Regions from separate parts of the Novosphingobium sp. DS6-6 genome, predicted to be linked through region 2. Evidence: predicted binding sites of a transcription regulator. Region 2 holds the regulator's gene; each other region holds the start of a gene.
The links. The regulator LexA, encoded in region 2, represses DNA repair genes until DNA is damaged. The targets are predictions, from matches to a motif close to GTTCCNCNCTTGTTCT.
Positions count from the first base shown of each region.

Region 1: AC3EDY_RS05485 (DNA recombination protein RmuC) is a predicted target of LexA. The motif match lies at 5,208-5,223, and genes of this name have one in related genera.
Region 3: AC3EDY_RS13600 (ATP-dependent helicase) is a predicted target of LexA. The motif match lies at 3,356-3,371, and genes of this name have one in related genera.

Region 1 covers NZ_JBYNTS010000003.1:261,993-269,345, forward strand. The annotation lists gene AC3EDY_RS05460 (alpha/beta hydrolase) at 1-211, opposite strand, end outside; gene AC3EDY_RS05465 (cysteine desulfurase family protein) at 354-1,385, shown strand; gene AC3EDY_RS05470 (cysteine desulfurase family protein) at 1,382-2,467, shown strand; gene AC3EDY_RS05475 (2Fe-2S iron-sulfur cluster-binding protein) at 2,473-2,805, shown strand; gene AC3EDY_RS05480 (hypothetical protein) at 2,829-3,623, opposite strand; gene AC3EDY_RS05485 (DNA recombination protein RmuC) at 3,671-5,191, opposite strand; gene def (peptide deformylase) at 5,297-5,863, opposite strand; gene AC3EDY_RS05495 (ATP12 family chaperone protein) at 5,983-6,687, opposite strand; gene AC3EDY_RS05500 (hypothetical protein) at 6,684-6,899, opposite strand; gene AC3EDY_RS05505 (HAD-IA family hydrolase) at 6,904-7,353, opposite strand, start outside.
Region 2 covers NZ_JBYNTS010000011.1:44,982-52,334, forward strand. The annotation lists gene AC3EDY_RS13075 (ABC transporter permease) at 1-101, opposite strand, end outside; gene AC3EDY_RS13080 (LysR substrate-binding domain-containing protein) at 367-1,200, shown strand; gene AC3EDY_RS13085 (peroxiredoxin-like family protein) at 1,299-1,976, shown strand; gene lexA (transcriptional repressor LexA) at 2,082-2,771, opposite strand; gene AC3EDY_RS13095 (molybdopterin molybdotransferase MoeA) at 2,829-4,073, opposite strand; gene moaC (cyclic pyranopterin monophosphate synthase MoaC) at 4,070-4,540, opposite strand; gene AC3EDY_RS13105 (reverse transcriptase-like protein) at 4,548-4,982, opposite strand; gene trpC (indole-3-glycerol phosphate synthase TrpC) at 4,989-5,777, opposite strand; gene trpD (anthranilate phosphoribosyltransferase) at 5,792-6,787, opposite strand; gene AC3EDY_RS13120 (anthranilate synthase component II) at 6,784-7,353, opposite strand, start outside.
Region 3 covers NZ_JBYNTS010000012.1:43,919-51,271, reverse strand. The annotation lists gene AC3EDY_RS13620 (pseudouridine synthase) at 1-368, shown strand, start outside; gene rsmD (16S rRNA (guanine(966)-N(2))-methyltransferase RsmD) at 373-924, shown strand; gene AC3EDY_RS13610 (MFS transporter) at 936-2,210, opposite strand; gene AC3EDY_RS13605 (hypothetical protein) at 2,428-3,102, opposite strand; gene AC3EDY_RS13600 (ATP-dependent helicase) at 3,384-5,675, shown strand; gene AC3EDY_RS13595 (alkaline phosphatase D family protein) at 5,742-7,353, opposite strand, start outside.

The DNA of each region.
Region 1 (7,353 bases), on a different contig from region 2:
TGCGGCCCACCCCCCGGAAATTGAAACGCAACGTGGCAAAACCGCGCGCGGCGAATGTCTTGTAAAGTGCCTGGGTGATCCGGTCGTTCATCGTGCCGCCCGATTGGGGGTGCGGGTGCAGGATCATCGCGATCGGCGCGCGATTGCGCGTGGCGGGCTGGAAACGGCCTTCGAGACGACCTTCGGGACCGGGAAAGATGACTGCGGGCATCGTCGACCTGATGAACCTGTTGGCTGGCCCCGTAACCGGCATGCATGCCCCGCTTCGGGGCCTTGCGCGGTCAGGGCTGGGCATGGAACTCGTCGCTATATAGAAACGCAGCCTGCAAACGCAACTTTTCCGGGATTTCTCGTTGACGGCTTCGCTCTATCTCGATCACGCGGCAACCGCGCCGCTCTTGCCCCAGGCGCGCGAGGCCCTGCGCCAGGGGCTCGACCAGTGGGCCAACCCATCGAGCCCCCACGCCATGGGACGCATGGCGCGGGCCGCGCTGGAGGATGCGCGCGCGCGGATCAAGGCGGCGCTCGGCTGGAATGGCGAAGTGGTGCTGACCAGCGGTGCCAGCGAAGCCCTGGCCCTGGCCATCGGCCGCGCCAAGGCGCCGTTGCTGGCCGTTTCGGCGGTGGAACACGAAGCCGTGCTGCGCCTGACGGGCGGGGCTGCGCGCCTCCCCGTCGACCGACAGGGACAGGTCGATCCGGCAGCCTGCGCGCTGAACGGCCTGGTTGCCGTGCAGCAAGTCAATAGCGAGACCGGGGTGATCCAGCCGCTTTCCGCCATCGCGCCGGCCGTGCTCGGGGCGGGGGGCGTGCTGCTCGCCGACGCCGCGCAAGGGGCCGGCAAGCTTGCCTTGCCCGCGGCGGATATGATCGCGATTTCCGCGCACAAGTTCGGCGGCCCGATCGGCATAGGGGCGCTTCTGGTGCGCGACTGGGCCTTGCTGCAACCTACCGGCGGGCAGGAGCGCGGCTATCGCCCCGGCACGGAAAATCTGCCTGGCGCTCTGGCCATGGCAGCCGCGCTGGAAGCCGGCGCTGCCTGGCTGGAAACGGCCGCGGCCTTGCGCGCGCGGCTGGAAACGGCACTGGTCGCCAGCGGGGCCGAAGTGATTGCCGCTGCCGCGCCGCGTCTTGCCGCGATCGGCGCCTATCGCATGCCGGGCCGATCGGCCACGGCGCAACTGATCCGGTTCGACGGGATGGGCATAGCCGTTTCGGCGGGCAGCGCCTGTTCTTCGGGTTCGCTGCGCACCAGCCATGTGCTCGATGCCATGGGCCTTGCCAACCCCGGCGAAGTGATACGCGTTTCGCTGGGCAGGGATACCACGGCAGAGGCGGTGGATCGTTTCGTGGCGGCGTGGCGCACGATTGCGGGGGTGGCATGATCTATCTGGATTACCAGGCGAGCACGCCGCTGGCCCCGGAAGCGCGTGCCGCCATGCTGCCGTGGCTCACCGGGCCGGATGACAGCCGCGCCGGCTATGCCAATCCGCACAGCTCCCATCGCCCCGGCCGCGCCGCCGCCGCCGCGGTGGAAGCCGCTCGCGATCAGGTCGCGGCGCTGTTGCCGCCGGGCGGGAAAGTGATTTTCACGTCCGGCGCCACCGAAGCTTTGAACCTTGCCATTGCCGGCTCGGGCGCGCGCCGGCTGGCTGTCTCCGCGATCGAGCATGCCGCAGTGCTAGATGCGGCACGCGCCCGTGATCCCGCGCTCGCTCTGCTGCCGGTGGATGGCGATGGCCTGGTCGATCCCGAAGTGTCGATCCCTTCGGGCACGGGTTTGGTCGCGGTGATGCAGGTCAACAACGAAATCGGCACGGTGCAGCCGGTCATGGCGCTTGCCGCGCGTGCCCGCGCCATGGGCGCCTTGTTCCTGTGCGATGCGGTGCAGGGCGCCGGCAAGCTGGCCGTGCCCGAAGGCGCGGACCTGATCGCCCTGTCGGCACACAAGCTGCATGGCCCCAAGGGCATCGGCGCGCTGTGGGTGCGCGACGGCGTGCACCTGGCACCCGGCATTCATGGCGGCGGGCAGGAGGGCGGCCTGCGGTCTGGTACGCTCAGCCCCGCGCTCTGCGCCGGGTTCGGCGCCGCCGCCGCCCTGTGCGCAAGCCTGTGGAAAAGTGATGGAGACCATGTGCATTCCCTGTGGAACCGGGCGCTCGCCCTGTTCGAGGGCTGGACGATCAACGGCTCGGCGACGCAACGCTGGCATGGCAATCTCAATCTGCGTCGCCCGGGGCTCGATGTCGGCCGGCTGTTGTCGGAATGTCGCAATGTGGCCTTTTCCGCCGGGTCTGCCTGTGCCAGTGGCTCGGGCAGGCCAAGCCATGTCTTGCGCGCCATGGGACTTTCGGACAGGGAGGCAAAAAGCGCGATCCGTATCGGTTTTGGACGTTATACAAGGGCAGAGGAACTGGAGGAGGCTGCAGCCGTGATCAAGGCGGCGGCACAAGCGCAGGGAGTCTAACGCCTATGGTTCGGGTCACCTTCCTCACCGCCGATGGCCAGCGCGTCGGCGCCCAGGGCGAGGTCGGGCAGCGCCTGCTGGAACTGGGCCAGAATGTGGGCATGCCGCTGGAAGGCACCTGCGAGGGGCAGATGGCCTGTTCCACCTGCCACGTGGTGGTTGACCCCGCGTGGTTCGAACGCCTGAGCCAGGCGTCGGAAGACGAGGAAGACATGCTCGATCTGGCCGCCGGCGTGACCCGCACCAGCCGGCTATCCTGCCAGATCATTCTGGACAAAGCGCTCGATGGCCTGGAAGTGCGCGTGCCGGCCGAAGCGCGAGACATGCAGCCGCGCTGAACGGGGCGGCGCGTCCCGACAGGTCAGTCCCCTGCGACCAGCGCGCTGATCCGCCATTCGCCACCTTTGCGTTCGGCGATGATCCGCCGGGCAAGAAGGCTGCGCAGATAGGCCGTTTCCACCCAGCCCTTGCGTTGCGGCTTGCCGGTGATGACCGCAGTATACCGCGCGGCCGGATCAAACGGCGGCGTTGTCGCGATGGTGACGAGCGACCAGTCCAGCCGGTCCAGCAGCGGCGCATTGGCGGCCGGCCTGGCGCGCAGCGGCACACCTTCGCCGGTGACCAGCATGGTCATGCCCGGGTCCACCTCGTCCGGCACGTTCCAGAAAAACCATGGCATCACGACCAGATCGCCTTCCACGGCGCAGCCAAGCGGCATGATCCGCTCCAAATCGGCCCAGACCGCTGCACCTGCAGGGGCAGACAGCCGCTTCTGCAATTCGGCGGGGCCATGGCCGCCGCCATAGTCGAGCGTCACGTCGGGCGAAGAGAGCGCCCCCAGCGCTGCGGCATCCCGGGCCTTGATCGCGGCGCCGAGCTGGGCGGAAAACGCGTTCCAACCGGGCAGGGCGGCACAGGCGTCTCGCGGCGGCAGCGCCATGGCGGGCAAGGCCGCGGCCGTGTCGGCCGGGGTCATCGGTGCCTCGGGCGCGGGATCGACCGGCAGGGTTAGCGTCGGGCTCGGGCTCGGTGCCGGCAGGCTGGGCACGGGTTCGGGTATGGCTGTGGTGCTGGCTCGCGCGGCAGGGGTTTCGCTTTCCTGCGGCTCAGGCTCGCGCTGGCAAGCGGCAAGCGCCAAGGCAAGCGCCAGCATCACCGCTCCGGCGGTCGCGCCTTTCCGACTTCGTGCCAATCTGTCCATGCTTACCCTGCCGCCGTTTCCCCTTGCACGCCAACGCCAGCAGGCGCCGCCAGTTCCGCCACGGCATCCACCCCGCCATAGCGCGGCGCGGTTTCGACCAGCGGTACTTCTTCCACTTCGCGTTTGCCGATCTCGATATGCTTGTCGCGCAGGCGCCGCCCGGCGGACAGCACATTGCGTTCGAAACTGCCGACGAACTTGTTGTAGTTGCTGACCGCGCTTTCAAGGCCCGATCCCATGCGCTTGAGGTGGTCCGCCGCCACGGCCAGCCGTTCGTAAAGCTCGCCGCCCATCCGCCCGATTTCCCGCGCTTCGCGCGCCAGGCCGTCCTGGCGCCAGACCTGCGCCACCGTGCGGCAGATGGCAACGAGATTGGTGGGCGAAGCCAACAGGACGCGGCGGTCGAAAGCAAAGTCCCACAGTTGCGGATCGCGTTCCAGCGCGGCAGCGATGAAATGTTCGCCCGGCACGAACATCAGCACGTAATCGGGCGCTTCCTCGAACTGGCTTTGATAGGATTTGGCGCCCAGGGTCTGGATATGGTTGCGCATCGATTGCACGTGTGCGGCCAGCGCAACGCCGCGCGCGGCATCATCGGCCGCCTCGAACGCATCCTGATAGGCGTTCAGCGACACCTTGGCGTCGATGACCAGCAGCTTGTTGCCGGGAATGCGCACGATCGCGTCGGGTCGCAGGCGGCCTTCGTCGGTTTCGATCGAATGTTCGGTGACGAAATCGGTGTGTTCGGAAAGGCCGCACTGCTCCAGCACGTTGCGAAGCTGCTGCTCGCCCCAGCGGCCGCGTGCCTTGGGCGCGTTGCGCAGCGAATTGCCCAGCCGGGCGGCTTCGGCGCGCACCTGTTCCTGCCCCTCGCGCATCGCCTGGATAAGCCCGGCAAGATTGCCGAACGCATCGACGCGTTCCTTTTCCAGCTTGCTGACCTGTTCCTCGTAGCTTTTCAGCCGCTGGTCTACCGGGGCCAGCAGCGCGCGCAGCGATTGCGCGGCCTTTTCCTCGCTCTGGGCAAAGCGTTCCTGGGCGCGGGCCATGAACGTTTCCTGCGCGCGTTCCAGAACCTTGTTGCCGGCGTTTTCGAATTCGCGGCGCAGGGCGTCCTGCGCCTCGATCAACAGGCGCTTCTGCTCGGCGAAATTGGCGGCATCGGCTTTCATCCGGGCCAGTTCGGCGCGCAGGTCTTCGCGCGACTGGCGGGCTTCGTGCAGGGCGTTGCGCAAGGCGTCGGCTTCGGCCGCCCGTTCCCCGGCAGCGGCCAGATTGGCGGAAAGCGCATCACGCTCCGCCCGCAGGGCATCGCGCTCGGCCGCCGTCTGTTCCACCTGGCGGGCACGCTCGGCCATGGTGGCCAGGTCCACGGCCATGGCCTTGACCTGCGCTTCGGCCGCGCGCGCCTCGGTCTCGCGGGCGCTGGCACGACCCTGTGCCTCGGCCAACGGGCGAGAACCCAGGAACCAGCCCAGGCCAAGGCCGATCACCAACGCCACGATCACCACAGCCACAGACACCCTCAGCCTCCCTTCAGGAACAGAGAGTGAACGTAAACGAACCCGCCCGGCAACGCAATGTGCCCGCCCGCTTTATTCTCAGTCCAGTGGGCCGGATGGCGCCCGTCACGCCACCTTGCGCAGCTTTTCCAGCTTCTTGAGTGCCATCTGGCGCTTTAGGCGCGAAAGGTGATCGATGAACAGGATGCCTTCGAGATGGTCCATCTCGTGCTGGAGGCAGGTGGCCAGCATGCCGTCGATCGTTTCTTCGTGCCGCGTGCCGTCCAGATCCTGCCAGCGAACGCGAATGCGCGAGGGGCGCTCCACCTCGGCATAGATCTCCGGCACCGACAGGCACCCTTCGCGATAGAGGGTCTGTTCTTCCGACGGTTCGAGAATTTCCGGATTGATGAAGACCCGCGGTTCGCGGCGCACCGGCTGATGGGCATGGCCGCAACCATGATCGTGGCACATTTCCGGCTCGGCATCTTCGTCTTCGGGCTGAAGGTCGATCACCAGAACGCGCAAGGGCACACCGACCTGCACGGCGGCAAGGCCTATGCCGGGGGCATCGTACATCGTGTCGAACATGTCCGAAACGAGCGTGCGCAGCTCTTCATCGAACTTTTCCACCGGGTCCGAAACCTGCTTGAGGCGCGGATCGGGAACTTCAAGGATTTCGCGGATAGCCATGACGGCAAGATAGGCGGTGCATGCCGAAGTCGCAAGGCGAGCGATTCGATCACGGTGATCGGCTCAGGCGGTCATGCGGGGATACCGGGCACCGCCGCGCGGCGGCAGATCCGGTCTTGTCAGAGAGAAGCCGTTCGGCACAGATCGGCGAACCGGGCCGCCGTGGCAAAGGCTTCGCCGCGCCGGCTGCGGCGGGCCTGCGCCTCGGCATCCTTGCCCCAAAGGTCGGTCTGCCAGTCTTCCTCCAGACAGGCCGCGTCCCATAGCGCAGCAATGTCTGCCGCCGGATCGAGCGCGGCAAGCCCCACGATCAGGGAGGCGGAAAGCGAAGTCGCATTGCGCAACGCCGCCAGCACGAACGGATCGTGCCGGCCCAGTTCAAGGCGCAAGGCGGCAAGCGTCGCTTCGGGTTGCGGCTTGTGCATGACGCCCGATACGCGCAGAAACGTAACGCCGTAACGCGCCTCTGCCGCGGTCACCAGCGGTTCCCACGCCAGGCGCTGGCGCGCGGCGAGCGGCTCGTCGGGCTCTGCCCGATAACACAGCGTATCGGTTTCGGCATAAGGCATAAGGTCGGCACGCGCCGCATCTGGCGCAGGCGCGATCACGTCGATGGCGTAATCGGCCATGTCGCGCAGGGCAAAGCCGGTCGTGTCGATCGTGTCGCCCTGCGCCGCCCATTCGGCGCCCATGGCCTGCGCCAGCGCGGCCGTGGGCACGATCTGGGTATGGCCCCCCTGGGTGCGGATACCGCGTCCATCGAGGCACACGCGAAACCCGCCCTCCTCCCGCGACACTGCGACATCGGTATAGAACCGTTTCATGACCGCCGCTTCCAGCGCCGGGCCAGCCAGCGTGGCGCGCCGAAAAAGATTGTCAGGCCGGCAAGCATCAGGGCGAACGCTCCCCACGGCGGAACGGCGCTCAAACGGGGCGCGTTGCCCGATGCCGCGACGGCCCCGATCATGACGATCAGTGTTCCTGCCAGGCGAACGGCATGCAGCAGGAAAAAGCGGCCCAGCGCTGGATCTGCCATCGGCTCAGCCCACGGCGTCCAGCAATTCGGCCAGCTCTGCCACGGTGGCGGCCACCGCATGGGCGCCGGCGGCAAGAAGCTCTGCCCGTTCGTGATAGCCCCAGTCCACGCCGATCGCGCGCACCCCGGCGTTGCGAGCCATGGCCATGTCGTAGGCCGTATCGCCGATCATCACGGTCAGCGCCGCTTCGGCACCGGTGGCATCGAGGCAGGCTTCGATCATGCTGGGGTGCGGCTTGGACGGATGGCGATCGGCGGTCTGCAGCGTGACGAAATGGCGCGACAGGCCGTGGCTTGCCAGGCAATGCGCAAGGCCTCGGTCGCTTTTGCCGGTGGCCACGCCCAGCAGCCAGCCACGATTGACAAGGTCGTCCACCAGCGCGGCGATGCCCTGGTAAAGCGGTTCGCCCACCATGCCCGCCTCGCGCCGGGACCGGAAGGCATCCTTATAGGC
Region 2 (7,353 bases):
TCCCACGCGCCCAGCAGGCCGAGCGGGGACGACCAGCGCGAGCGGCCGAGCCGCCCGATCAGGGCAGGCGGTGCAATGCGGACGGAAACGCGGTTGGGCATGGTGGCAGACCTGAATGGCGGAATCTTGCTGACAGCAGAACCTGCATTGTCTATTCAATCAATTGAGTTTTGATCCCCATTCATTTGCAGCGCTCATAGATGGCGGCCAAGCGAAGCATTTCGGCGGGGAACCGCGCCGACAAACACTTCCTTTAGCATTTTAAATGTCTACTATTTTGATAGATAAAATAGGTGGCTGTAGCTGTGAGGAATTGCCTGCCCTTTCCAACTTGCCCGCCCCTTCCAACTTGTCCGATGGTGCCTCATGCCGGTCAACCTGCCCACCAACCTGCTGCGCAGCTTCGTTGCCATCGTCGATACCGGTTCGATGCTCAACGCCTCGGAAAAGGTGTTCGTCACCCAGTCGGCACTCAGCCTGCAGATCAAGCGCCTGGAAGAACTGCTGCAGCAGGCGCTGTTCCACCGTGATGGCCGGCGTCTTACTTTGACTCCGGCGGGCGAACTCATGCTCGATTACGCGCGCAAGGTATTGACGTTGCATGACGAAGCCGTCGCGGCGGTGAGCGCTGGCCAATACAACGGCCCGGCGCGGATCGGGATGGTGCAGGATTTCGCCGAGCTGCTGCTTTCGGGCCTGCTGGCGCAGTTTGCCGAACTGCATCCCGAGGCGCAGATCTATTCGCGCATCGCGGGTACGGCCGAACTGCTCGGCCAGCTCGAGCGGCGCCAGCTTGACATCGTGCTGGGTTATGGTCTGCCCAGCGACGAAAACGCCGTGGCCACGGCCGACATGGCCTGGTTCGGCGAGGCGGGCCTTGCCGGGCGCGAAGTTATTCCGCTGGCCGTGCTCGAGCAGCCCTGCCGCTTCCGCGAGGCGGCGATCCGCGCGCTGGAGGATATCGGCCGCACTTATCGCATCACCGTGGAAACGCCCAACCTGACGACCCTGCGCGCGGCAGTGCAGGCCGGGCTGGGGCTGACCGTGCGCACGCCGCTGTTTTTGCCCGATGCCCTGCTCGACAGTGGCCCGCTGCCCGCGCTCCCGCGTGTCTCGTGCATTCTCCAGACCGCCGGCGCGCTCGATGCTGCCACGGCGCGGCTCGCCGAACTGGCGCGGCAAACCGTGGCCACGCTGTAGTATTGCAAAGTCTCATGCATGGCGGCGCTGATCTCGATGGTCGGCACAAAGCGGCAGGTCTAGCGGTCGAAGCGGAACCTCAGCACAGGAATGCGATCATGACCCAGCCCGCTAGCCTTGCCCAACGCTTTGCCGATCTTGCCGCCGAGCGCGCGCGGACCTGGGCGCCCGAGCAGCTGGCCCGCAATGCCGAACAGCGGCGCCTGCTGGTGGAACGGCATGATCCGTCTCGCCACCCGGCGCCCGGCACGCGGCTGGCGCCATTCCGCCTGGTGGACGCGCAAGGGGAGACGCAGGACAGCGACGCCCTCCTTGCGGATGGCCCCGCCGTGCTGATCTTCTTCCGCTTTGGCGGCTGCCCGGCCTGCAACATCGCGTTGCCCTATTATGACGAGGCCTTGCGGCCCAGGCTCGACGCGGCGGGTATTCGCCTTCTGGCCGTCAGCCCGCAGATCCCGGTCGATACGGGGCCGAAAGAGCGCCATGGCCTGCGTTTCCCCACGTTTGCCGATCCCGGTTATGCCCTGGCGCGGCAGCTCGGTATCACGTTCTTTCCCGATGACCAGCCGGCGGTGGCCCCGGGCGCGCCGTGGATCGGGGCGACGCTGGGCACGCATAGTTATGAGATGACTCAGCCGGCCGTGGCGATCGTGGCGCCCGATCGCACTTTGCGCTTCCTTGCGGTAAGCCCCGACTGGCTCGACCGGCCAGAGGCCGAGACCATCCTGGCGCAGCTACCCGAGACACGGATAGACGTGGCCGCGACCGCAGGCTGAACGGCGCGGCGCGGGGTGGCGAGCGTTCCGGACGGCCCGCTGCCCATCGCGGCGGCCGGAAGGCCAGCCCGTGGGAAAGCCTGCCGGTGCCCGTGAGAAGGCCTGTCAGTGATAACGGCGCAGAAGGCCTGCCAGCTTGCCTTGCACTTCCACTTCGTTGGGCGCGTAGAATTGCGGATCATGGGCCGCATTGGCCGGATCGAGGCGGATCATGCCCTTCTCGCGGTGGAGATACTTGAGCGTCGCTTCCTCGCCGCGCACCAGCGCAACGACGATCTCGCCATCGCGCGCGGTACTGGTGCGCCGCACGAGAGCATAATCGCCATCGAGAATGCCGGCCTCGATCATGGAATCGCCTGAAACTTCGAGCGCATAGTGCTCGCCGGAACCGAGCAGCGCCGCCGGCACGGGCAGGACGCCCGACCCTTCCAGCGCTTCGATCGGGGCGCCAGCGGCAATGCGGCCGTGCAGCGGAATCTCGATCACGTCGTTCGCCGCGGCGGGGATCGGGTGACCGGTGTTGGCCGGGGCAAGCGCCGGGCGTGGCATGGTGGCGCGCGGGGCGGCCTTGGTGGCCAGGCTTTCAGGCTCGCGGATCACTTCCAGCGCCCGCGCGCGGTTTGGCAGGCGGCGGATAAAGCCCCGTTCCTCAAGCGCGGAGATCAGGCGGTGGACGCCGGACTTGGACTTGAGATCGAGCGCTTCCTTCATCTCCTCGAACGAGGGGGAAATGCCGGACTCATCAAGCCGCGTCTGGATGAATGAGAGCAGTTCGTGCTGCTTGCGCGTAAGCATCCGCAAGTCTCCTCTAGCGAACGAATGCGGAACGAATAAGCAACCAAACCGAACCCGTCAAGCAAATCCGCCAAAATCGAGCAGATAGACCGGAACGGGCGTTCCCTGCGGTTGCGGGGCCACGCCGGCTTCGCGCTTGACCAGGCAGTTGGCGCGGGCGATAGGGCTGATGGCACCGGAATCCTGCAGCGGATCGAGCGTCACCGTCACGCCGTCCCATCGCGCGCGCAGGAATTCGGTGCGGCCGCCGCCGGCGGGCATGGGCCGGGCAAGCGGGGCGTCAAACGGCATGGCGAGTGGCTGGGCCGCGCCCAGCGCCGCCCGCAGCAGTGGCAGCATGAACAGATGCGCGGTAACGAATGCCGAGGCGGGGTTGCCTGGCAGCCCGAGAATGATCTGCGGCACTCCCGTCATCCCGGCCGGGCGATGGCCCACCAGCAACGGTTTGCCGGGCTTGATCGCCACGCGCCAGAAATCGATCTGCGCCCCCGCGGCTTCGAGCGCAGGGCGGACGAGATCGTGATCGCCCACCGAAGCACCGCCACTGGTCACCACCACATCGGCATCGCGTACGGCGTCGAGCACAGCGGCGAGCCGGGCAAGGTCATCGGGCACAGGGCCGATCCGCTGCACGTCGACCGGCAAGGCGGCCGCCATGGCCGCCAGCATCGGGCCGTTGCTGGCCGGGATCTGGTGCGGCAGCGGGGCGTGCCCCGGCGCGGCCAGTTCGTCGCCGCTGTCGATGATCGCCAGGCGCAGGCGGCGGTGCACCGCCACGTGGCCATGCCCGGCGGCCAGGGCCAGTGCGATCTGCGCCGGTCCCAGCCGCGTGCCGGTGGCGAGCAGCAGGTCATGCGCGGCAAAATCCATGCCCGCGGGGCGAATATGCCGCGACGGCGGATCGGGCGGCACCCCCTGCAGTGTGAGCAGATCACCGTTGCGCGCCGTGTCTTCCTGCAGAAGCACGCAATCGGCGCCGGCGGGCATGGCCGCCCCGGTGCTGATCCGCACCGCTTCGCCCGGGTTCACCACCCCGGCAAAGGGATGGCCGGCCGCGCTTTCTCCCGTAACGGACCAGGGGCCGGGCAGATCGGCGGCACGCAGGGCATAGCCATCCATCGCCGAAAGCGCGGTTGCCGGCTGGGTGCGTGCCGCCACCAGCGGCGCGGCAAGGTAATGACCCAGCGTCTCTGCCGTGGCGCGATGTTCGATCGCCAGATGCGGCGCCAGGGCGATCAGCCGCGCCTGGGCCTGTTCGAGCGGCAGCGGCGCCGGGCGCGAACCGTCATGCGCGCCGTTCATGGCGCAGACCAATCGCCCGACTTGCCGCCCCGCTTGGCCACCAGGCGCACGGCCTCGATCACCATGCCCTTGTCCACCGCCTTGGCCATGTCATAGATTGTCAACAACGCCACGCAAGCGGCTGTCATCGCTTCCATCTCGACGCCGGTCCGGGCGGTGAGAGAGGCGGTGGCGGTGCATTCGACGCCCTCGTCCACGAATGCGAATTCCACCGCCACGGCATCGAGCGCGAGGGGGTGGCACAGGGGGATCAACTCGCCCGTCTTCTTCGCGGCCATGATCCCGGCAATGCGGGCGGTGGCCAGCACGTCACCCTTGGGCACGGTGCCGTCGCGGATCGCCGCCAGCGCCGTGGCCGACATGCGGATCAGGCCCTGCGCTACGGCCACGCGATGGGTGGGCTGCTTGGCGCCGATATCGACCATGCGGGCGTGGCCCCGGGCATCGAGATGGGTAAGCTGCGTCATGCCACGGTCATGCCACGCGGGCGGCCAGGCGCAAGCCCTCTTCACCGATAAGCGGTTGGGGCGGGGCCAGGCCATCACGCGGATGATCGAGCGCGATGCCGGCCAGGTTCTGCGCGCGGCCGACATGGCGCAGGCGAACACGGGAAAATGGAACGATGCCGTTCCAATAGGCGGCAAGGCAATCGGCAGCGGCGGGGTGAGGGGCCGTGCAACCCCTGATCTGGTCGATCACGAAAGCCGAATCCCCGCAGAATACCACGTCCGTTTCCTTCAGCGCACGGGCCAGATCGACCGCAGCAAGCAGGGCCAGCCATTCGGCACGGTCGCTGTTGCCTTCTCCGCAATCGGCCGTGAACCAGGTGCGCCCGCGCGTGACGACAGCGGTTTTCATGCGGCCCGGATTGGGGCGGCAACCGCCGTCGAACCACAGTTTGCGTGCCACGCCTCGTCAGCCCTGCAGCAGGGCCCTGGTCGCGGCGGCAAGGTCGTCCTGGCGCATCAGGCTTTCCCCCACCAGGAACGTACGCGCACCGCAGCCGGCCAGGCGCAGAAGATCGGCATGCGCATCGATGCCGCTTTCGGCCACCAGCAAAGTGCCTTCCGGCGCAAGCGGCGCCAGGCGTTCGGTCGTGGCGATATCGGTGACGAAGCGTTTGAGATCGCGGTTGTTCACACCGATGAGGCGCGAGCGGAGACGCGCGGCGCGTTCCATCTCGGCCTCGTCGTGCACTTCGATCAGCACGTCCATGCCGGCCTCGCGCGCGGCGGCCTCGATCTCGGCCATCTGGGCATCGCCCAGCGCGGCGACGATGATGAGGATGGCATCGGCGCCGATCGCGCGCGCTTCGGCCACCTGCCAGGGATCGACCATGAAGTCCTTGCGCAGTACCGGCAGAGTGCAGGCAGCGCGTGCGGCGACGAGAAAATCCTCGTGCCCCAGGAAATAGGGGCCGTCGGTCAGCACCGAAAGGCACGTGGCGCCGCCCGCCTCATAGGCACGGGCATGGTCGGCCGGCCGGAAATCGGCGCGGATCAGGCCCTTGGAGGGGCTGGCTTTCTTGATTTCGGCAATCAGGGCAAAGCCATTGACGGCCTGGGCGCGCAGCGCCGCTTCGAAACCGCGTGGCGCGCTTTGTGCGCCGGCGCGCGCGGCAAGGTCTGCCAGTGAAGCATGCGCCTTGCGCTGCGCCACTTCACCGCGCTTGGTCGCGCATATCTCGGCAAGCTTGTCAGTCATGAAATGCGGATGCCCTATTTCAACGCATCGATCCAGCAGCGCAGCAAGGCAAGGGCCAAACCCTTGTCGAGCGCTTCGGCGGCTTCCTCCACCCCGTCGTGCCAATTCGCCGCTTCACCCGCCACGATCAGCGCCGCGGCGGCGTTGAACAGCACGGCATCGCGATAAGGCCCCGGTGCGCCTTGCAGCAGGGCCATCAGCGCGGCGGCATTGTAAGCTGCGTCTCCGCCCCGAATGGCCTCGATCGGCGCGGTGGCAAGGCCGGCATCGGCCGGCGCCACCCGGCGCAGCCGAATGCTCTGCCCCTCCACGTCGGCGAGATCGCTGCCGCCGGCAAGGCTCAACTCGTCCAGCCCCTCGTCACCGGCGACGACGAACGCGCGGTCCGTGCCCAGCCGGGCAAGAGCATCGGCATAGATCGGCACATAGGCACGCTGCGCGATGCCGACGAGCTGGCGCGTCACGCCAGCCGGGTTGGCCAGCGGCCCCACGAGATTGAAAATCGTGCGGCGGCCGATGGCGCGGCGGACCGGCATGATCCGGCCCATGGCGGGATGGTGCCGCCCGGCGAAGAGAAAGCAGATGCCAAGATCGCCCAGCGTTGCCTCGGCGGTTTCGACCGCGCGATCGAGATCGAGCCCCAGCGCTTCGAGCGTATCGGCAGCCCCGGCCCGGGAACTGGCGGCACGGTTGCCGTGCTTGGCCACCGGCACGCCGCAGGCGGCCACCACCAGGCTGACCGCGGTGGATACGTTGAGCGTGTGGTGCCCGTCGCCGCCCGTGCCGCAGACGTCGATGGCGTTTTCAGGCGCGGCGACACGGATCATGCGCGCGCGCATCGCCTGCGCGACCCCGGCAATCTCGCCGGCGCTTTCGCCGCGATCGGCCAGAGCGACGAGAAACGCGGCGATGGCCGCGTCGTCCACCGTGCCGTCGAGAATGGCGGCGAAGGCGGCTTGGGCTTCATCCTGGGTCAGCGGAGTTTCGCCAACCGGGGGCAGCAGGCTCATGCCGGCATCCGCGCGTCGATCCCGCACAGGGCCAGGAAATTGGCAATCAGGGCGTGGCCATGCTGCGTGGCGATGCTTTCGGGATGGAACTGCACGCCGTGGATCGGCAGGCTGGCATGGCGGAAGCCCATCGTGTGGCCATCGTCGGACCGGGCGTTGACGATCAGGCATTCGGGCACGTCTTCGACCACCAGCGAGTGATAGCGCGTGGCGGTAAAGGGCGAGGGCAGGCCGGCGAACACCCCGCTGCCGTCATGCGCGACAGGTGAAGTCTTGCCGTGCATCAGCCCGCCCCGCACCACTTTGCCGCCGAAGTGCTGCCCGATCGACTGGTGCCCCAGGCATACCCCCAGCAACGGCAGCCCGGCCTGCGCCGCGGCAGCGACCAGATCGAGGCTGACGCCGGCCTCGTTGGGCGTGCAGGGGCCGGGCGAGAGCAGGAAGCCGCTGGCGCCCGAGGCCAGTGCCTGCGCGGCGGTGATGGCATCGTTGCGGACGACACGGACCTGCGCGCCCAGTTCCATCACATAGTGGACGAGATTCCAGGTGAAGCTGTCGTAATTGTC
Region 3 (7,353 bases), on a different contig from region 2:
CCATGGGCATCGCCCGCACCTATCGCGCCCGCACTTTTGGCGACATCTCCCAGGCGCGGCTGGAAGAGCTGATCGAAGGGATCGAGATCGACGGCGTGCGCTATGGCCAGATCGACGCCAACATGGAGCGGCGCACCGGCCGCAACCAGTGGATCGAAATGACTCTCACCGAAGGCAAGAACCGCGAAGTGCGCCGGGTGCTCGAACATCTCGGCCTGCAGGTCTCGCGCCTGCTGCGCACCGCCTATGGCCCGTTCGAGCTGGCCGACCTGCCGCGCGGCGGGGCCGAGGAAGTGCCGCAGATCCTGGTCGAGCGCTTTCGCAAGACCCTGAAAATCGGGTCTGCCCCGCTCAAGACGGAAAATTGAACGGATGCGTATCATTTCCGGGCAATGGCGCGGCCGCAAGCTGAATGCGCCCGCCGGCGAGACGACCCGCCCAACTTCTGACCGCACGCGCGAAACGCTGTTTTCGATGCTGACCAGCCGGCTGGGCAGTTTCGACGGGCTCAAAGTGGCCGATCTGTTTGCCGGATCGGGCGCGCTGGGGCTGGAAGCCCTGTCGCGCGGGGCGGCGCATTGCCTGTTCGTCGAGCAGGATGCCGCCGCAGTGCGCGCGATCCGGGCCAACCTGGCCGCGTTCCGGGCACAGGCGCAGGCCGACGTGCGCGCCGCTTCGGTGCTATCGCTGGGGCCGGTCAGGGAACCGCTGGACCTGATCCTGCTCGATCCGCCCTATGGCACCGGCGCGGGCGCGGTGGCGGTGGACAAGCTGGTGCGGCTGGGCTGGATCGGCGCGGGCACGTGGGTCAGCCTTGAAACCCATGCCGACGAAGTGCCGCAGATCAAGGCCTGCGAGGTGGAGAGCGAACGCAAGGTGGGCAAGGCGCGGCTGACTCTGCTGCGCCTCAAAACCAGGGGCTGACACCAGGCGCGTCAGCGCGGGGCCGGCCTGGGCGCCAGGATCACCCCTGCCAGTGTGACGGCCCCGGCTACCGTCAGGAACAGGCCGACGCTGGCCGTTCCGCCGCGCAAGGCCAGCGCCTGCGCGGCAAAGGGCGCCAACGCCCCGCCGATGATCCCGCCCGCGTTGAACGCGATGGAAATGCCGGTATAGCGCACGGGCACGGCATAGAGCGTGGGCAGCCACGCGCCGAGCGGGCCATAGACCAGCCCCATCACGAACAGGGCGAGCGCCAGGGTGGCAAAGACCACCGGCAGATAGCCCGACCCCAGGCCCAGCCCGAAGACCAGGCCGACCAGCGCCGTCAGTGCGGCGCCCACGCGCAGGACGGCGGCCGCGCCCCGTTTGTCGGCCCACCAGCCGGCGAAGGCGATCCCCGCGGCGAGGAAGACATTGGCCCCCAGTTGCACGGCCAGGAATTCCTGCTTGGCATAGCCCAGTCTGGTGGTGGCGAACGACAGGGCAAACGTGGTGGCAAGGTAGAAGATGGCAAAGCAGGCCACCACGCCGGCAATGCCTGCCGCGACGGCGCCGGGGTGATCGACCAGCAGGCGCCCGACCGGCACCCTTGGCGGCGGCGCCGCCTCGAGCGCGCGGGCGAAGGCGGCGGTTTCCCCGATCTTCAGGCGCACCCACAGGCCCAGCCCCACCAGAAGCGCGCTGGCAAGGAAAGGCACGCGCCAACCCCAGCTGGCAAAGGCCGCTTCGGGCAGGGCAATTCCCAGAATCAGAAACAGCCCGTTTGCAAACAGGAAACCCAACGGCGCGCCCAGCTGCGGTGCCGCGCCGAAACGCGCTTCCCATCCAGGCGGTGCGTTCTCGACCGCCAGCAGCGATGCGCCGCCCCATTCCCCACCCAGGCCAAGGCCCTGGCCAAAGCGGAGCAGGCACAGCAGCGCGGGCGCCCAGGCACCGGCCATCGCATAAGTCGGCAGGAAAGCGATCAGCAGCGTCGATCCACCCATCAGCATGAGGCTGGCCACCAAAGTGGATTTGCGCCCGACCCGGTCTCCGAAATGGCCAAAGGCGATTGCCCCCACGGGCCGCGCCACGAACGCCAGGCCAAAGGTCATGAACGAGAGCAGGACCTGCGCTTCGGGCGCTTGCGCCGGAAAGAACAGCGGCCCGATCACCAGCGCCGCGGCAGTCGCATAGATGTAGAAATCGTAGAATTCCACCGCCGTGCCCACGAGGCTGGCGACAAGGACGCGCGCGTGCTGGCGAACGGGGTGCATGGCAAAGGTCATCACCCCAGCGACGTTCCCGCCGCGCCGGCGCTTGTCAAGAAGACTGTCACCCCCTGCACACTGGTGGCTGCACACTGGTGGCCGCATTCTGGTGGTTGCATTCTGGCGGCAAGAAGGGCGCTGGCGAAAAAAGGGGTGCCGGTCTGCCCGGCACCCCTTCCCGTTGCGCGTTTCCCGTGCGCAGGGAAACGGCGTTGCGACCCTTGGGGCTTAACGGTCAGACCCCGCCACGGTTGCGGCAGTTGTCGGTAACCGTGCGCGAACACACCGGATACTTCTTGGGCGTGGCCGCATTGCCGCTGTCGTTGGTGGCATACTGGCCCGCCCCGCTGGTCGCAGCGGTAGCCGAGGCGCTGTCGTTCATGCCCGCGGATTGCTGGTCCATGCCCGACTGGGGCGCGGGTGCAGCCGCATCGTTGGCGGCCATGCTGCCCGCCGCGCCAGCGTTGGCGCCAGTCCCGGCGCCCGCGCTTGCGCTCGCGTCAGTGCCGGCGGCGGCCGGTGCCGGCGGGGTGCTGCCGGCGGCCGAGGCCGTCGCACGGCCCTGGACCTGGGCAACGATCGACGGCCAGATCTGCGCGCGCTGATCGGGCGTCATCGCATAGACCTGCCCGCGCTGGGTGTCGTTCATTGCCCACCAGCCCTTCTGCTGATCGACGTCGAGCGACCAGAAGTATTCCTGCTGGGCCGAAGGCCAGGCATCATACTTGGCCTTGAGATCGGCCGGCCAGGCATCGTACTGGCTCTTTTGTTCGGTAGTCATCGTGAATGGGCCGGACGGCGCCGTTGCGGTTGCCGCACCTGCTGCCGCGGGGGGCGTGGCGGCTGTCGACTGGGCATGAAGCGCGGCCGGTACGGACGCGGCGGCCAGCGCAAGAACGCTGATGGACATGATCTTTCGCATGGAATTTTCTCCTGTTCCCAAGATCAGAATTTGCTTTGGTTACGCCCAACGCCCCGATTTCGTTCCATGTGATCGGCCAGATGTGACCCGCTGTCGGCCAGCCGAACGAGCTGCCCCGTTTGTGGGACAAGCCGTTGATTTCCTGCTGTATGCAAGATGAATGACCGCGCCCGGGCAGGAACCCCGGCGGGCAACGTCGCCGGTCGGCGGGGGGAAATCCCGCCTTGCGTGCCCGCGCAAGGTTCCCTACTTGTTCCAGAGTGACGAGCATGCCCCCTCCTTCCGCTGCCGCGCCGCCCGAGCCGGCATGGCTTTCCGGGTTGAACCCGCCCCAGCGCGAAGCGGTGCAGACCACCGATGGCCCGGTGCTGATGCTGGCCGGGGCAGGCACGGGCAAAACAGCCGCCCTGACGGCGCGCCTGGCCCATCTGTTGCGCCAGCGCCTGGCCTGGCCGTCGCAGATCCTGTGCGTGACCTTCACCAACAAGGCCGCCCGCGAAATGCGCGAGCGCGTCGGCCATCTGATCGGCCCGGCGGTGGAAGGCATGCCGTGGCTGGGCACGTTCCATGCGATCGCGGCCAGGATGCTGCGCCGCCATGCCGAGCTGGTCGGGCTGACCGGTGCCTTTACCATTATCGATACCGACGATCAGTTGCGCGTGCTGAAACAACTGATCCAGGCTGAAGGCATCGATGACAAGCGCTGGCCGGCCAAGCAGCTCGCCGGGCTGATCGACCGCTGGAAGAATCGCGGGCTCGGCCCCGACGCGCTCGACGCCAGCGAGAACGAAGCCTATGCCAACGGGCGGGGCGCGCATTTCTATCGCCTCTACCAGGATCGCCTGCGCACACTGAACGCCTGTGATTTCGGCGATCTTCTGCTGCACATGCTGACGATTTTCCGCCAGCACCGTGATGTGCTGGAAGCATGGCAGGACCGCTTCCGCTATATCATGGTCGACGAATACCAGGATACCAACGCGGTGCAGTATCTGTGGCTGCGGCTGCTGGCCCAGGTGCGCCGGAACATCTGCGTGGTGGGTGACGATGATCAGTCAATCTATTCCTGGCGCGGGGCGGAAGTGGCCAACATCCTGCGTTTTGAAAAGGATTTTCCCGGCGCGAAAGTGATCCGGCTCGAACAGAACTACCGCTCCACGCCGCATATCCTGGGGGCGGCATCGGGCCTGATCGCCGAAAATGCCGAGCGGCTGGGCAAGCAGCTGTGGACCGAGCGCAACGGCGGCGACAAGCTGCGGGTAATCGGCGTGTGGGACGCGCCCGAGGAAGCCCGCCGCGTGGGCGAAGAGATCGAACGGCTCGAGCGCGAAGGTTGCCGGCTGAACCAGGTGGCAATACTCGTGCGGGCGCAGTTCCAGACCCGCGAATTCGAAGACCGCTTCATCCAGATCGGCCTGGCCTACCGCATCGTCGGCGGCTTCCGCTTTTACGAGCGCGCGGAAATCCGCGATGCCCTGGCCTATCTGCGCCTGGTGGGCCAGCCGTCGGACGATCTGGCCTTCGAACGCATTTACAACACGCCCAAGCGCGGCCTGGGCGACAAGACGCTGGAAAAGCTGTTTCGCTTTGCCCGCGCCGCCCAGGTGCCCCTGCTGCGCGCGGCTTACGAAATCGCCGATACCGACGAACTGCCAGCCCGGGCGCGCAACACCCTGCTGGCGCTGGTGCGCGATTTTCTGCGCTGGCGCGATCAGGTTGCCACGCTGTCTCCGGCCGAACTGGCGCGTACCATCCTTGACGAAAGCGGCTATACCGCCGCGCTCCAGGCGGAAAGGACGGCCGAGGCCAGCGGCCGCCTGGAAAATCTGTCGGAACTCGTCCGCGCGATGGAAGAATATGAAACGCTGGGCGATTTCCTGGAACATGTCAGCCTGGTGATGGACAACGAAGCCGCCGCGAGCGACGAGAAGGTCACGATCATGACCATCCACGCGGCCAAGGGACTGGAATTCGACCAGGTGTTCCTGCCCGGCTGGGAGGAAGGCGTGTTCCCCTCGCAACGCGCGCTGGATGAAGGCGGGCTGGCAAGCCTGGAGGAAGAGCGCCGCCTGGCCTATGTGGCGATCACCCGGGCGCGGCGGCGTTGCACCATTCTGCACGCCGCCAACCGCCGCATCTATGGCCAGTGGACCAGCGCGATCCCCTCGCGCTTCATTGCCGAACTGCCGGTCGAGCACATCGAGCAGGAAACCACGCTGTCGGGCGGCGCTTCGATGTGGCGCGCCAGCTGGAGCGAGGTGAGCGATCCCTTTGCCGAAGTGGCCCGCGCCAACCCGGTGAAAGCCAGCGCGCGCGGCCCCGGCTGGCAGCGCGCGGCGGCCCAGCTCTATGACCCCAAACCGCGCCGGATTGCCGAAAACACCCGCAGTGCGGCCAGTTTTGCCGGCACCCCGCGCGGCGATCTGGCCGTGGGCGCGCGGGTGTTTCACGACAAGTTCGGTTACGGCGTCGTGGCCCGCCAGGAAGGCAACAAGCTGGAAATTCATTTCGATACGGCCGGCGAGAAGCGCGTGATCGACAGTTTCGTCAGGCCCGCCTGAACCCGTCCCGCCCTGATCTGGTGCCGCCATGGCAATGCCCGGCGGCACCGGCGCGGATCAGGCGGATCAGGTGTCGAGCGCGCGGCGGCCCAGCCGCACCGTGGCGCGATGGCCGACACGCGCCGCCGTGCTGCGCTGGGCGATGGTATCGAGCATGACCCACGCGTTGCTCACGGCCTGGGCGCTGACCGTCAGCGCCATGTAGCCCCGCCGCGCGGTGTCGCACCAGGCAAGCTCGGGATTGCCCGACACCAGCCCCGCTGCCAGCGTCTGCGGCGCCACCGCCACGTCGTGCTCGAAGCCGGGCGAGGTGACCGACTGGCCGGCGAATTCCACCGCTGCCGCCTTGCCGTCCTGGCGCAGGTTATAGGCCCAGGCATTGTGGCTGTCGCCCGAGATGACCACGGTATTGCCGCCCATCGCCTGGGCATTGCGCAGGAAGCGGGCGCGCGCGGCGGGATAGCCGCCCCAGCTGTCATAGTTGAACGGCAGGCCCGCCTGAGCGGCAAGGATCCCGGTTTCCACAAACCGCGTCGCTTCCGCCGAGCCGCCGCGCACCCAATCGCGCGCGCTGGCGGGCATCGCCGTTTCGCCCATGATCGTGCCGAAGCCCACGATCTGCCAGGGCCGCCCGCTCCTGACGGAGGCCTGCATGGCGCCCGCCAGCCAGGCTTCCTGCTCGCTGCCCAGCATCGTGGCGGCGGGATCCTGCCAGGCGCCGTCATGAAAGGCCTTGAGCGCGGCCAGCGGATCGGCCGCCTTGAACAGCGGGCTCACGTCGGGCTGGCGGGTGCGGCCAAGCAGGCGGGTTTCAGTGCGGAAAAGCGTGGCAAGGCCACCGATGTCATAGGCTTTCCAGGGCGCTTCGCTCACCGGCATCCATTCGCGGTAGACCTGCATCGCGGCCTCCTTGCGCGCGCCCCAATCGCCTTCGGCAGCCGGATCATGGTGCTCTGCCCCGCCGGCCCAGCTGTCGTTGGCGCTTTCGTGATCGTCCCACTGCGCGATCATCGGATAGCGGGCATGCAGCGCCTGAAGATCGGGATCGGCGCGATAGCTGGCATAGCGCAGGCGGTAATCGGCAACGTGCACGGTATTGGCATTGGGCAGCATGACGCGCCCGGCCAGGGTATCCTTGGGCTCCGGATAGAGACCCGGTGCATATTCATAGAAATAGTCGCCCAGGTGAATGGTGCAGTCGAACGCATCGGCCTGGACCGCATGGGCATAGGCGTTGAACCAGCCGAAGCCCAGGTTGGAGCAGGAAAACACCGCCGCGCGCCACGGCTGCTGCCCGTCGGCCGGCAGGGTGCGCGTGCGGCCGACCGGCGATCTTGTGCCATCGGGCGCGATGAAACGATAGAAATAGGTGCGTGCCGGGGCAAGGCCGGTGGCGACGATCTTGACCGTGTGATCCCGCCAGGGGCCGGTCTGCATCGCGCCGCCGGCAATGGGATGCACGAAGTCTGCGCTTTCCGAAAGTTCCACCGCCACGTCGGCCAGGCCACCATCGGCCGGGACATAGCGCGTCCATAGCAGGATGTCGTGCGCACCCGGCTCGCCGCTCGCCACGCTATGCGTGAAACCCCGTGCGGCAAGCAGATCGGCCGCGCGGCCCCAATCGGGCAGGAGCAGCGCGCCGGTGCCGAGCATGGCGGTCTTGATGATCTGGCGGCGA